Regions from separate parts of the Vibrio floridensis genome, predicted to be linked through region 3. Evidence: predicted binding sites of a transcription regulator. Region 3 holds the regulator's gene; each other region holds the start of a gene.
What was found. The regulator PurR, encoded in region 3, represses purine synthesis genes. The targets are predictions, from matches to a motif close to TNANGNAAACGTTTNCNTNA.
Positions count from the first base shown of each region.

Region 1: a site for PurR is predicted at 1,644-1,663, ahead of LZU85_RS04180 (formate--tetrahydrofolate ligase). Genes of this name have one in related genera too.
Region 2: a site for PurR is predicted at 2,003-2,022, ahead of purL (phosphoribosylformylglycinamidine synthase). Genes of this name have one in related genera too.

Region 1 is NZ_JAKGCY010000001.1:991,516-994,805, reverse strand. It holds gene LZU85_RS04180 (formate--tetrahydrofolate ligase) at 1-1,623, opposite strand, end outside; gene LZU85_RS04175 (inosine/guanosine kinase) at 1,804-3,108, opposite strand; gene LZU85_RS04170 (CreA family protein) at 3,233-3,290, opposite strand, start outside.
Region 2 is NZ_JAKGCY010000006.1:183,661-186,950, forward strand. It holds gene mltF (membrane-bound lytic murein transglycosylase MltF) at 280-1,866, opposite strand; gene purL (phosphoribosylformylglycinamidine synthase) at 2,164-3,290, shown strand, end outside.
Region 3 is NZ_JAKGCY010000002.1:100,184-103,473, forward strand. It holds gene LZU85_RS04815 (TfoX/Sxy family DNA transformation protein) at 1-395, opposite strand, end outside; cyclic di-GMP riboswitch class I at 511-599, opposite strand; gene purR (HTH-type transcriptional repressor PurR) at 795-1,799, opposite strand; gene torD (molecular chaperone TorD) at 2,108-2,755, opposite strand; gene torR (two-component system response regulator TorR) at 2,991-3,290, shown strand, end outside.

The DNA.
Region 1 (3,290 bases), on a different contig from region 3:
TAAACGCACTTCTCGGACTGTGATAGAGAATCCTTTTGGTGCCCCTTTGAGTGAAGAGTCGGATGAGATAGACAATGGTGTTTTGGCCATACAAACTGCCAAATGCCCAAACCCTAATTGCTGATAAAGGTCCAGTTGCTGTTCTGCTTCGGTAGTGAACTCAACTTCGCCACAACCATAGCCCTTTTTACAAACCGCGTTAATTTTTTCGCGTAGAGTTTGCTCGGGTTGATACAGCGGCATAAAGTTCACAGGCTCAGCGCACGCTTCGATCACTTCTCTGGCAACTGCTTCCATCCCTTTTCCGCCTTTGGCGAAGCCTTCGCTAATGGCGACACGCACGGTGGTGTCAAACTGATGAATCATCGATTCGAGTTGCATCAATTCTTCATTCGAGTCCTGTGGGAAACGGTTAATGGCTACCACGACAGGCAAGCCATATTTTTTTGCGTTTTCAATGTGCCACTGCAAATTACTAAAACCGGCAACCAGGGCTGGAGAGTCAACAGAAAACAGAGCGTCGGGCAGAGGCATGCCTGGTTTGAGGTCATAAAGGCCAGAATTGGCTTTTAACCCTCTTAGTGTTGCAACAAGCACCACACAATCTGGAGACTTGCCCGATGTGGAGGATTTTATGTTACACGCTTTCTCTAGCCCCATGTCAGATCCGAAACCCGCTTCGGTGACAACGTAACTGGATAGTTTTAGCGCGATTTCATCGGCGATAATTGAGGAGTTTCCATGCGCGATGTTAGCAAACGGACCAGCATGGATAAGGGTTGGGACACCTTCAAGTGTTTGCATTAACGTGGGTTTAATTGCGTCTTTTAACGTTACCGTCATCGCCCCAGCGACCTGCAACTGCTCTGCGGTGACAGGCTCACCTTGAACATTGTAAGCCAGCACGACTTGGCCAATGCGTAAGCGCATATCCTGCAGATTTTTCGAAAGCGCTAAAATCGCCATCAGTTCGGAGGCCGCTGAAATATCGAAACCTTCTTCACGCTCAAAGCCATTGATGGTCTTGCCTGCCTCATTCAAACCCACCATAACTTTACGCAGAGCTCGGTCGTTATGGTCCATCACGCGTTTCCAAACTACGCGACTAGGATCTATTTTGAGTGCTTTTAGGCCAGTGCGAGCTTCAAAGGCTTCGTAACCTGCGCGTTGCTCATGATAAATACGAGCGTCAATGGCCGCAGCAGCCAAGTTATGAGCTGCGGTGACCGCATGAATGTCCCCGGTAAGGTGCAAATTGAGTTCGTCCATCGGTGCAACTTGCGAGTAGCCACCACCAGCAGCACCCCCTTTCACACCGAATACAGGACCCATTGATGGTTGACGAATACAAGCCATGACTGACTGATTCAGTGCATGCAGTCCTTGAGCAAGTCCTATCGTGGTAACGGTTTTTCCTTCCCCTAATGGGGTTGGGGTGATCGCGGTGACTAAAACCAGCTTGCCATCTGCTTTGTCTCTTAGACGTTGTACGCACTTCGCTGATACTTTTGCTTTATATAAACCGTGGGTTTCGAACTCTTCAGCACGAAGCCCCGCTTTTGTCGCTATTTCTGCTATGGCTTGAAGTGGTGTTGTACGGCAAATATCGATATCGGAAAGCATGCAAAACCCTTATTAAACAATCACGCAAACGTTTGCGCTGGCATGATACTCAAATGCTTAACTGAGTAAAGTATTATATAGTCCGAGCTGTGCTACAACGTAGTCTAATTTGATAAATATTGGTTTAGATCAAAAAGAAAAGGCTGCAAATTTGCAGCCTTAATAGTATTTAGTACGGAATTATCTATCCCAGTAAGCTTCTTCCAAGCTGTCTTCGCGCTCAGGTAATGCACGAGATAGGCGAGGGGAGTGCTGGGTCAAGACTTCATAGCTCACTCGGTTTGCATATTTACAAATTTGCGACAAGGACGAATAAGTAAGGCAAATATGCTGGTGCTTTTCTGAGTTAGGTACATTTTTAATATGGAATGCGTTTGAGGCCATATCATGCAGTAGGGCTGAAAGCGCACCATCGCCAGCGCCATTGGTATTTTTAATTTCTGCAGGGCCACCAAGGTAAGGGCCGATGTGTGAATACACTCGAATTGGGTCTTTGCAATCGCTACGACGCATCGCACGGCTAAACTCATACAAGTTAAACCCTTCAATCTCGCCTTGATAAAGATCGTGAGTGGTTTCGCGTTTTGCATCTTCGTCTGTATAGCCTGCCATGTAAAGGCCATCAGGGCCGGCAGTACACAGTACTAAATCAACCCAATCCAATGCTTTATCAGCGGCTTTGAGAGGATCTGATTCACCTGTCAGTGCTTGACCTTCCTCTTCATTCATTGCCACAACCGTGATGTTTTCACGAATGTACTCTTGCCACCACTCAGGATTCCCTTCAATGACGTACTTTGTGCCTAAGGTCAACACAACAGGGACTTGATGCTTTTTGGCATATTCAATGGCGCGTTGCACCGCTTGAGGCATCGGATCTTCTGGCTTTCCACGCATTAAGTACGATGAAACAACCAGAGCGGCGGCTTTCTCGAAGACTTCCTCCGGAATGCTCTCTGGTGCCAGTTTATTCATGTGACCTTCGTTGATGGCGAAGGTACGCTCACCATCTTCTGAAATCAGTGTGTAACAGCGACCAATTGGCCCATCAACGGTTTGCAGGTGGTTGAGATTCATACGCGAAGATGTGCGGCATAAATAACGGTAGGCGTATGAACCAACTTGGATGTTTTTCGACATCACACCCAGCAACACGGATTTGCTGTCGGCAAGTACCGAGTAATTGTGAAGCGTATTACCAATCGTATCACCTGGGTATTGGTGAGTGATCAAACCGCGTTCTACGAGTTCTTCATATAATGCGTCCGCTTTGCTTTCTTCAAGAACTAGCGAGTGTCCTTTGCTTAAATCATATTTTGCTAAGAATTCATCGTCCACACGAGCTTCGATATCGACAATGGTCTGGCCTACGCCAACAATGGTTGGACGGTAAAGTTTTGGTGCTACTTTGAGCTCAGAAACAAGTGGATCTCGAGTGTTGGTAGGGAAGTAATGTTTAGATTTTCGCTGACCAGGAAACTTCATACTAGTGATTGCTTGAGGAAAAAGGAGGCGCATGATATCACAGATTTTTTGAAACAAGGCTATTTTGTTGCTTCAAAAGCTGGCCGAGTAAGTTTTGCTCGGCCAAGCGAAGTTCAAAAGGAAACTACTGTGTTGTCGCGAGATTCGTCTCACCCTGCTGATAGGCTTCTGTGCCCCACAAA
Region 2 (3,290 bases), on a different contig from region 3:
CGACGTCTTAACACAACGACCTCCTACTGACGATAAAAAAATCCCCACCACGATGCTCAACGTCACCAGGTATTGTTGATGTTGAGAAAAATAAAAAGCGTTTGGGGCGTTCAATTTGAATGTTCTTCAGTTAGCTTATTTTGTTACAAAGAAGCGTTATAAAGAGGGCCAGCATAATTGACGAAACGGTCAGTTTGGCCTAATTCAGGAGAGCGATTTTAGATAAAGTCGTTGCTAAAAAGCAATCGACTTTTACAAAAATCGCTTCCTATGTGGTGGTTATTGGTTGGTCGGTACGTTGCCTTCTGCTTGGCTGACAACCGTATCTTGTGCTAACGAGCCGGTTGCGGATTCACTAACATCATTAACCGCGGCCAACTCTTCATTTTCGAGTGGCGGAATCACTTGAATTTCGCCCTCTTGATCGCTGGCAATTAGAGAGTTTTGTCCTACATGGCCAATGATGCTTTGGTAGTAGCGGCGAATATTCTCAACGTAATTTTTCGCCTCGTCTCCACGGGCATAACCGTAGCGAGTTTGGCTGAAGTACTTTTTCTGTCTTAGCAGAGGCAGCCTTTCTTTCACATCAGCCCAAGAATCCGGATTGGCTCCTTGTTTTTTTGTCAAACGGCGAGCGTCCATCATATGGCCAAAGCCAACGTTATACGATGCGAGGGCAAACCAGATTTTCTCATGTTGGGGGATGGATTCTGGTACTCGCGCGACAATACGGCGCAAATACTCTACACCCCCTCGAATCGATTGTTCTGGATCTAAACGGTTTTTGACGCCGACACTTTGTGCGGTTGGCAGGGTAAGCATCATCATGCCACGAACCCCCGTTGGCGATTTCGCTAACGGGTTCCAATGCGATTCTTGATAAGCCAACGCAGCAATCAAGCGCCAGTCAAACTCGGCAGAATATTGTTCAAACAGCGGTGCCCATTGAGGCAACTTACTGTCTAGCGCTCGAATAAACGCGCGCGTATCGACATAATCGAAGGTACCAATGTGACCAATGTACTTCTCTTCTAATCGAGCAAGCTCACCAGATTGGCTGATGTCCCCGAAGAATTCAATCATCAAAGCATAAAGCGATTCGTCAGGAGAGCGACGAACGAACCAAGATGCAGGTTGGTCTTCGGTGACCTCAAACGCAGTCGCGAGATCGGGATACAAACGCTGCGCAAGTGAGAGCTCAATGGAATCGCTAATCGCAAAGCGCAGTTCGCCTGCTGAAACTCGGCGCAACAAATCGTAGTTGTCGGCATCCGATACAGTGGTGTACTTTAGCTCAGGGTACTCATTTTGCAACGACTTGAGCAAAGTGACATTTTGCGATTGTTTAACGACCTGTAGAGTTTGCGCAGCGGCAAGCTCATTCGACTCCTCGCCATCCGGTGTGGTTTTAGCGTTTTGATATTCAATCAGCTGCTTTAGGTTTCTTGGCCTCAGAGCACCATTCTTGTACACCACCACTTGGCTTACATAGTAATAACTGGGGCCTGGACGAAATTGCTTAATCACGCGTGGGGTTTGGCTTAATCCCGTCGCGACGAGGTCAATATCACCACGTTTTAGCATCGGAAAGAGTTCTGATTGGCGAAATGCCGTTTTGATCTCTAGCCTTACGCCAAGCTCGTCGGCAAATTGTCTTGCCAGCTCATAATCCAAACCGGCTTGACCATCTGGGCCAATGTAGTAAGAGAGTTGATTATTGAGAGTGCCAACACGCAGAACGCCTCGTTGTTTGATCTGATCCAACTCGCTGGCGGGTTTAGATTCAATTTGGCATCCTGCGAGAAAGAGAGAAGTCGCAAGAATAAACAGAGCGTTACGTAGTTGGTGAAGATTAAGTATTGGCATTCAGTCTGCTCTCAAAAATCTGTTGGTCTCTTTATATCAAAGCGCGCAGGGTAGGCAAAGAAAAAGCGAACAGCAGAATTGTACATGTTTTTATTGCTTCCACATTTTGGTTGTATTTCAAATTTGACAAAAAAAGTGACGCAAACGGTTGCTTTTGGTGTTACATCACAAAAACAATTGCTATATAATGCGCCCGCAACAGAGAGGTGCAATCGGCATAAGTTCGAAGTAAAACAGTATAACCCACTGAATTTATTCCAATATCACCTTAATCAATTGCATAAGAGACCTAAGCACATGAGAATTTTGCGTGGCTCCCCAGCTCTTTCTGAGTTTCGAGTTAATAAACTTTTGGAACTTTGTCGTGAACAAGATCTGCCTGTCACTGGCATTTATGCCGAGTTCATGCACTTTGCGGATCTGACCTCTGAGTTAGACGCAGAAGCGTTGGAAAAGCTTGAGAAACTTCTAACTTACGGCCCAACTATCGAAGAGCATGAGCCTCAAGGTCTCTTATTGCTGGTCACGCCTCGTCCTGGCACCATCTCTCCTTGGTCATCAAAAGCGACAGACATTGCACAAAACTGCGGCCTTAACGCAGTGAAGCGCTTAGAGCGCGGCACAGCGTACTATGTTGAGTCGTCTTCAGAGCTTTCTAGCGAGCAAATCAACATCGTAAAAAGCATTATTCATGATCGCATGATGGAAGTGGTGTTTACTGATTTGGACGCTGCCTCTGCACTGTTTAGCGTGGCGCAACCAGCCCCGATGACGCAAGTTGACATCCTTTTTGGAGGTCGTCTTGCGCTTGAGGAAGCAAACGTTTCACTTGGCCTCGCACTGGCAGAAGATGAAATTGATTACTTGGTGGAGAACTTTACGAAGCTTGGCCGTAATCCAAATGACATCGAACTGATGATGTTTGCTCAGGCCAACTCTGAGCACTGTCGTCACAAGATCTTTAACGCCGATTGGACGATCGACGGTGTGGAACAGCCAAAATCGCTGTTTAAGATGATCAAAAATACCTTTGAAACAACGCCAGATCACGTGCTGTCTGCCTACAAAGATAACGCCGCGGTAATGACGGGTTCAAAAGTGGGTCGTTTCTTCCCTGATCCTGAAACGCGTCAATACAACTACCATCACGAAGATGCGCACATCTTGATGAAGGTAGAGACGCACAACCACCCAACCGCAATCTCACCATGGCCAGGTGCGTCAACCGGTTCTGGTGGTGAAATTCGTGACGAAGGCGCAACCGGTATTGGCGGTAAGCCAAAAGCGGGTCTGGTTGGCTTTACCACCTCGAATTTGCGTATTCCTGGCTTTGAACAGCCATGGGAAACGGACTTCGGTAAGCCAGGTCGTATCGTCAACGCCCTTGACATCATGCTTGAAGGCCCGCTTGGTGGCGCGGCATT
Region 3 (3,290 bases):
AACATTCGTTCGGTGGCTAAACGTAGGTTAGGGAGGTCTTTAAGTCTATCCGGTTTTGCAGTTGCTTGTTGCTGCTTGTCACTATTTGCACTCTTTAGTGCCTGTTTCGCTACGGACAGAAGCGCATTTTGGTCTTGCCAAAGCGAATCAGAGATCGCGTAGTACTTAGTGACAACTGGAAACCCACGCTTGGTGTAAACGTATGGTTTTAGTCCTTTCTTTTCGAAAAGTAATGTCGATTTTTGATCCGCGCGAATATGAAGCTGGTCTTTGACAACGAGCGCAAACATCGTCTCATCTGCAAAAAGGCCGAACCCGCCAAACATAGAGCGAGACTTTATCGCACCAAGTTGCTCAAAAAGCTTCATTGAATCTTTGAGTATCGGTTTATCCATGATGTGTTATCTCGGTGTAATTACAATTACGCCACCAAATCAGGTCCGAGAGATTAGCAAACCAATGCAAATACAATGTCATTAATGGGTAAACTTGTTGTTATGCATTTTTGCCATCGGTAACCCCGCTACCTACCAAATTATGAATGGTTTAGGCCGGAGGCTTTGCGTCCCACCTTTTCAGATGGTTTGCCCTGTGCGTGACACTTAAAGAATACGATTTCTATTGGAGTAACATCACATTTTGAGATTAAAAGTGTGACATTGCTTCAAGTAATAGCTGCAGTTAAGTGAATGAGTGCTCGATTTTAAGAACTGAACAGAATTTGACTTAACAAATCACTTACTAAGAATAAAAAAAAGCACCCAGACTTGGATGCTTTAGAATATTAGTGTTAACTAATTGATTTTTTTAACTGTGTCGCGAATAACGAGCTCTGGGTGCATTTCAAATATACGCTTATCGTGCTCTTTATCCTTAATACGCTCGAGAAGGATCTCAAATGCATTTTTACCGACACGACGTTTTGGCTGGTGGATTGTTGTCAATGGTGGCGAGAAGTATTCTGCCAACTCGATATTGTCGTAGCCGATCACAGAGATGTCTTCTGGAATACGAAGCCCTAGTTGTTGAAGACGGCTCATCAAACCCAGTGCCATGGTATCGTTGAAGCAGAAGACTGCCGTTGGGCGATCTTGCCACGACGCGATCTTGTCAGCTGCCATCACTGCCGTGTCGCATTCGAAGTTCCCTTCAAGGATCCAATCTTCGTTGACTGTGATATTGGCTTCCTTCATCGCACGTTTAAAGCCTTGGATGCGCTCTTGGCACGCGGCTTTTTCAAAGTGACCACTTAAACACGCAATTTTTGTATGACCATTTTCAATCAAGTACTTAGTGGCCAAGTAGCCACCTTCCTCTGAGTTATCGATAATTTTATCGGCTTGTGAGCTGATTGGGCCCCAGTCCATAATCACTTTAGGAATATCTGCATGCTTATCAAGCATTTCGCGTAGTTCTTCGGTGAGGTCTGAACACATCACCAAAATGCCATCTACGCGTTTTTCCGCAAGCATACGAATGTAATCACGTTGCTTCTCGTAGATACCGCCAGTATTACAAAGAATTAGTGTGTAGCCTTGACGGTAACAGTAGCTTTCTACGCCATCAATCACTTCAGAAAAGAACAAGTTGGTAGATTGCGTAACCAGCATACCAATAGTGCGGGTGGTGTTGCACTTTAAGCTACGAGCCACTGCGCTCGGTGCGTAGTTGAGCTCGTCAACCGCTTTCATGACTTTTTCTTGAGTGGCTTCAGCCACGAATCGGGTTTTATTGATTACGTGAGAAACCGTTGTAGTTGATACGCCAGCGAGACGTGCGACATCTTTTATTGTGGCCATAGGTATTGTCCTGTCCTAGGTTGCCAGTTGAAATGAAGTACATTCGTGGCAACACGGTTTGCTACCTTTCTCCGATTTCGCCTTAAAAGAAGACACACTAGAAAAGCAGCAGCTTAGCTTAAAAAAACACAAAAACCGCTGTGTTTCAGCGGTTTGCATTAAAATCATGTTTTATCGATTGCGGTCTCAATTTTAGACTGTGACGGCAAAGCTGGCAACCTAATCGAACCGCGAAATCTGTATCCGCGTTCACACTTTAGTGGTTAAAGTGTAACCGAGTGTTTGCTCTATTGATAAGGGCGTAATTATTATCCAACTAAATAGTCGCTGTCCAGCTTACAAAATGCGACAAGTAGTTTTATCGCACTGGAATAGAAACCAAATTCATCACATTCCTTTGCACGAACAGCAAAGCTTGGAAGCCAAGAGAGTAACATTTCTTGGAGAAAGTCGTTTTGTTCGACAAACGCTTCTTCCATGTGACGCTCTTGTTCAAGTTCATTGGAGCGAATGATGAGGTTGCCAAGAAAATCGAGCATGATGGCCAAGTGATCGGCAGGTTCATTCAATTGTTGATTGACCTGTACGCCATGTTTTTGAAGCCAAGCGTCCATTTTTTGTGCCGGCTCACCATTAAGCAGGCCATCTTTTGTGAGATAAATTGATGCGTATGGAAGCGCACCGTGTTTTGCGGTTTTCAAAAACAGGTCACAAAAATCCGCGGATAATTCCAGTTGTGCATCTTGACGGTCAACCAGACGATTGAGGGCATCGACAAAGTCATCAATCGATGGACGTAGCGAATCGTTCTCAGCCAATCCAGTTAAAAACGCTCTAATTTCCATGCTTTGATATTTATCGAGCTCTTTCTGTGTCAGTTCTTTGGCAAACAAGCTGGAAAGCCACCAATATATTTCCGCACGTTTTTCATTAAAGGCTTTTATCTCTTGCATCATTTATCGCTCCTAAATCAATCTCCTATAAGTGTAACCAAAAAAAATGAATAGCAATAACGCCTATTGTTAAGAAAAATATAAAGATAATTATGCTTATTAATAGCTTGATATTAAGCTTGTTTTGAATCAATAAAAATCAAGATACTTGCATTTCAAACGAAGTATGACTAGAAATGTTACTAGTTATGAATAGAATGTCTGCCCGTGTAGACAGAAATGACATGAAGTGGTGTAAATGAGCTATCACGTATTAGTCGTAGAAGATGATGTAGTGACTCGCAGTAAACTTGCGGGTTATTTTCAAAAAGAAGGTTACACAGTAAGTGAAGCGGAAAGTGGTGCTGAGATGCGCCATATTTTGCAAAATAGCTGCGTTGATTTGGTGATGTTAGACATTAACTTACCAGGCGAAGATGGCTTGATGCTGACCCGTGAACTACGCAGCCAATCGGACATTGGCATTATTCTGGTAACCGGACGCACGGATAGCATAGATAAAATTGTTGGTTTGGAGATGGGGGCAGACGACTACGTC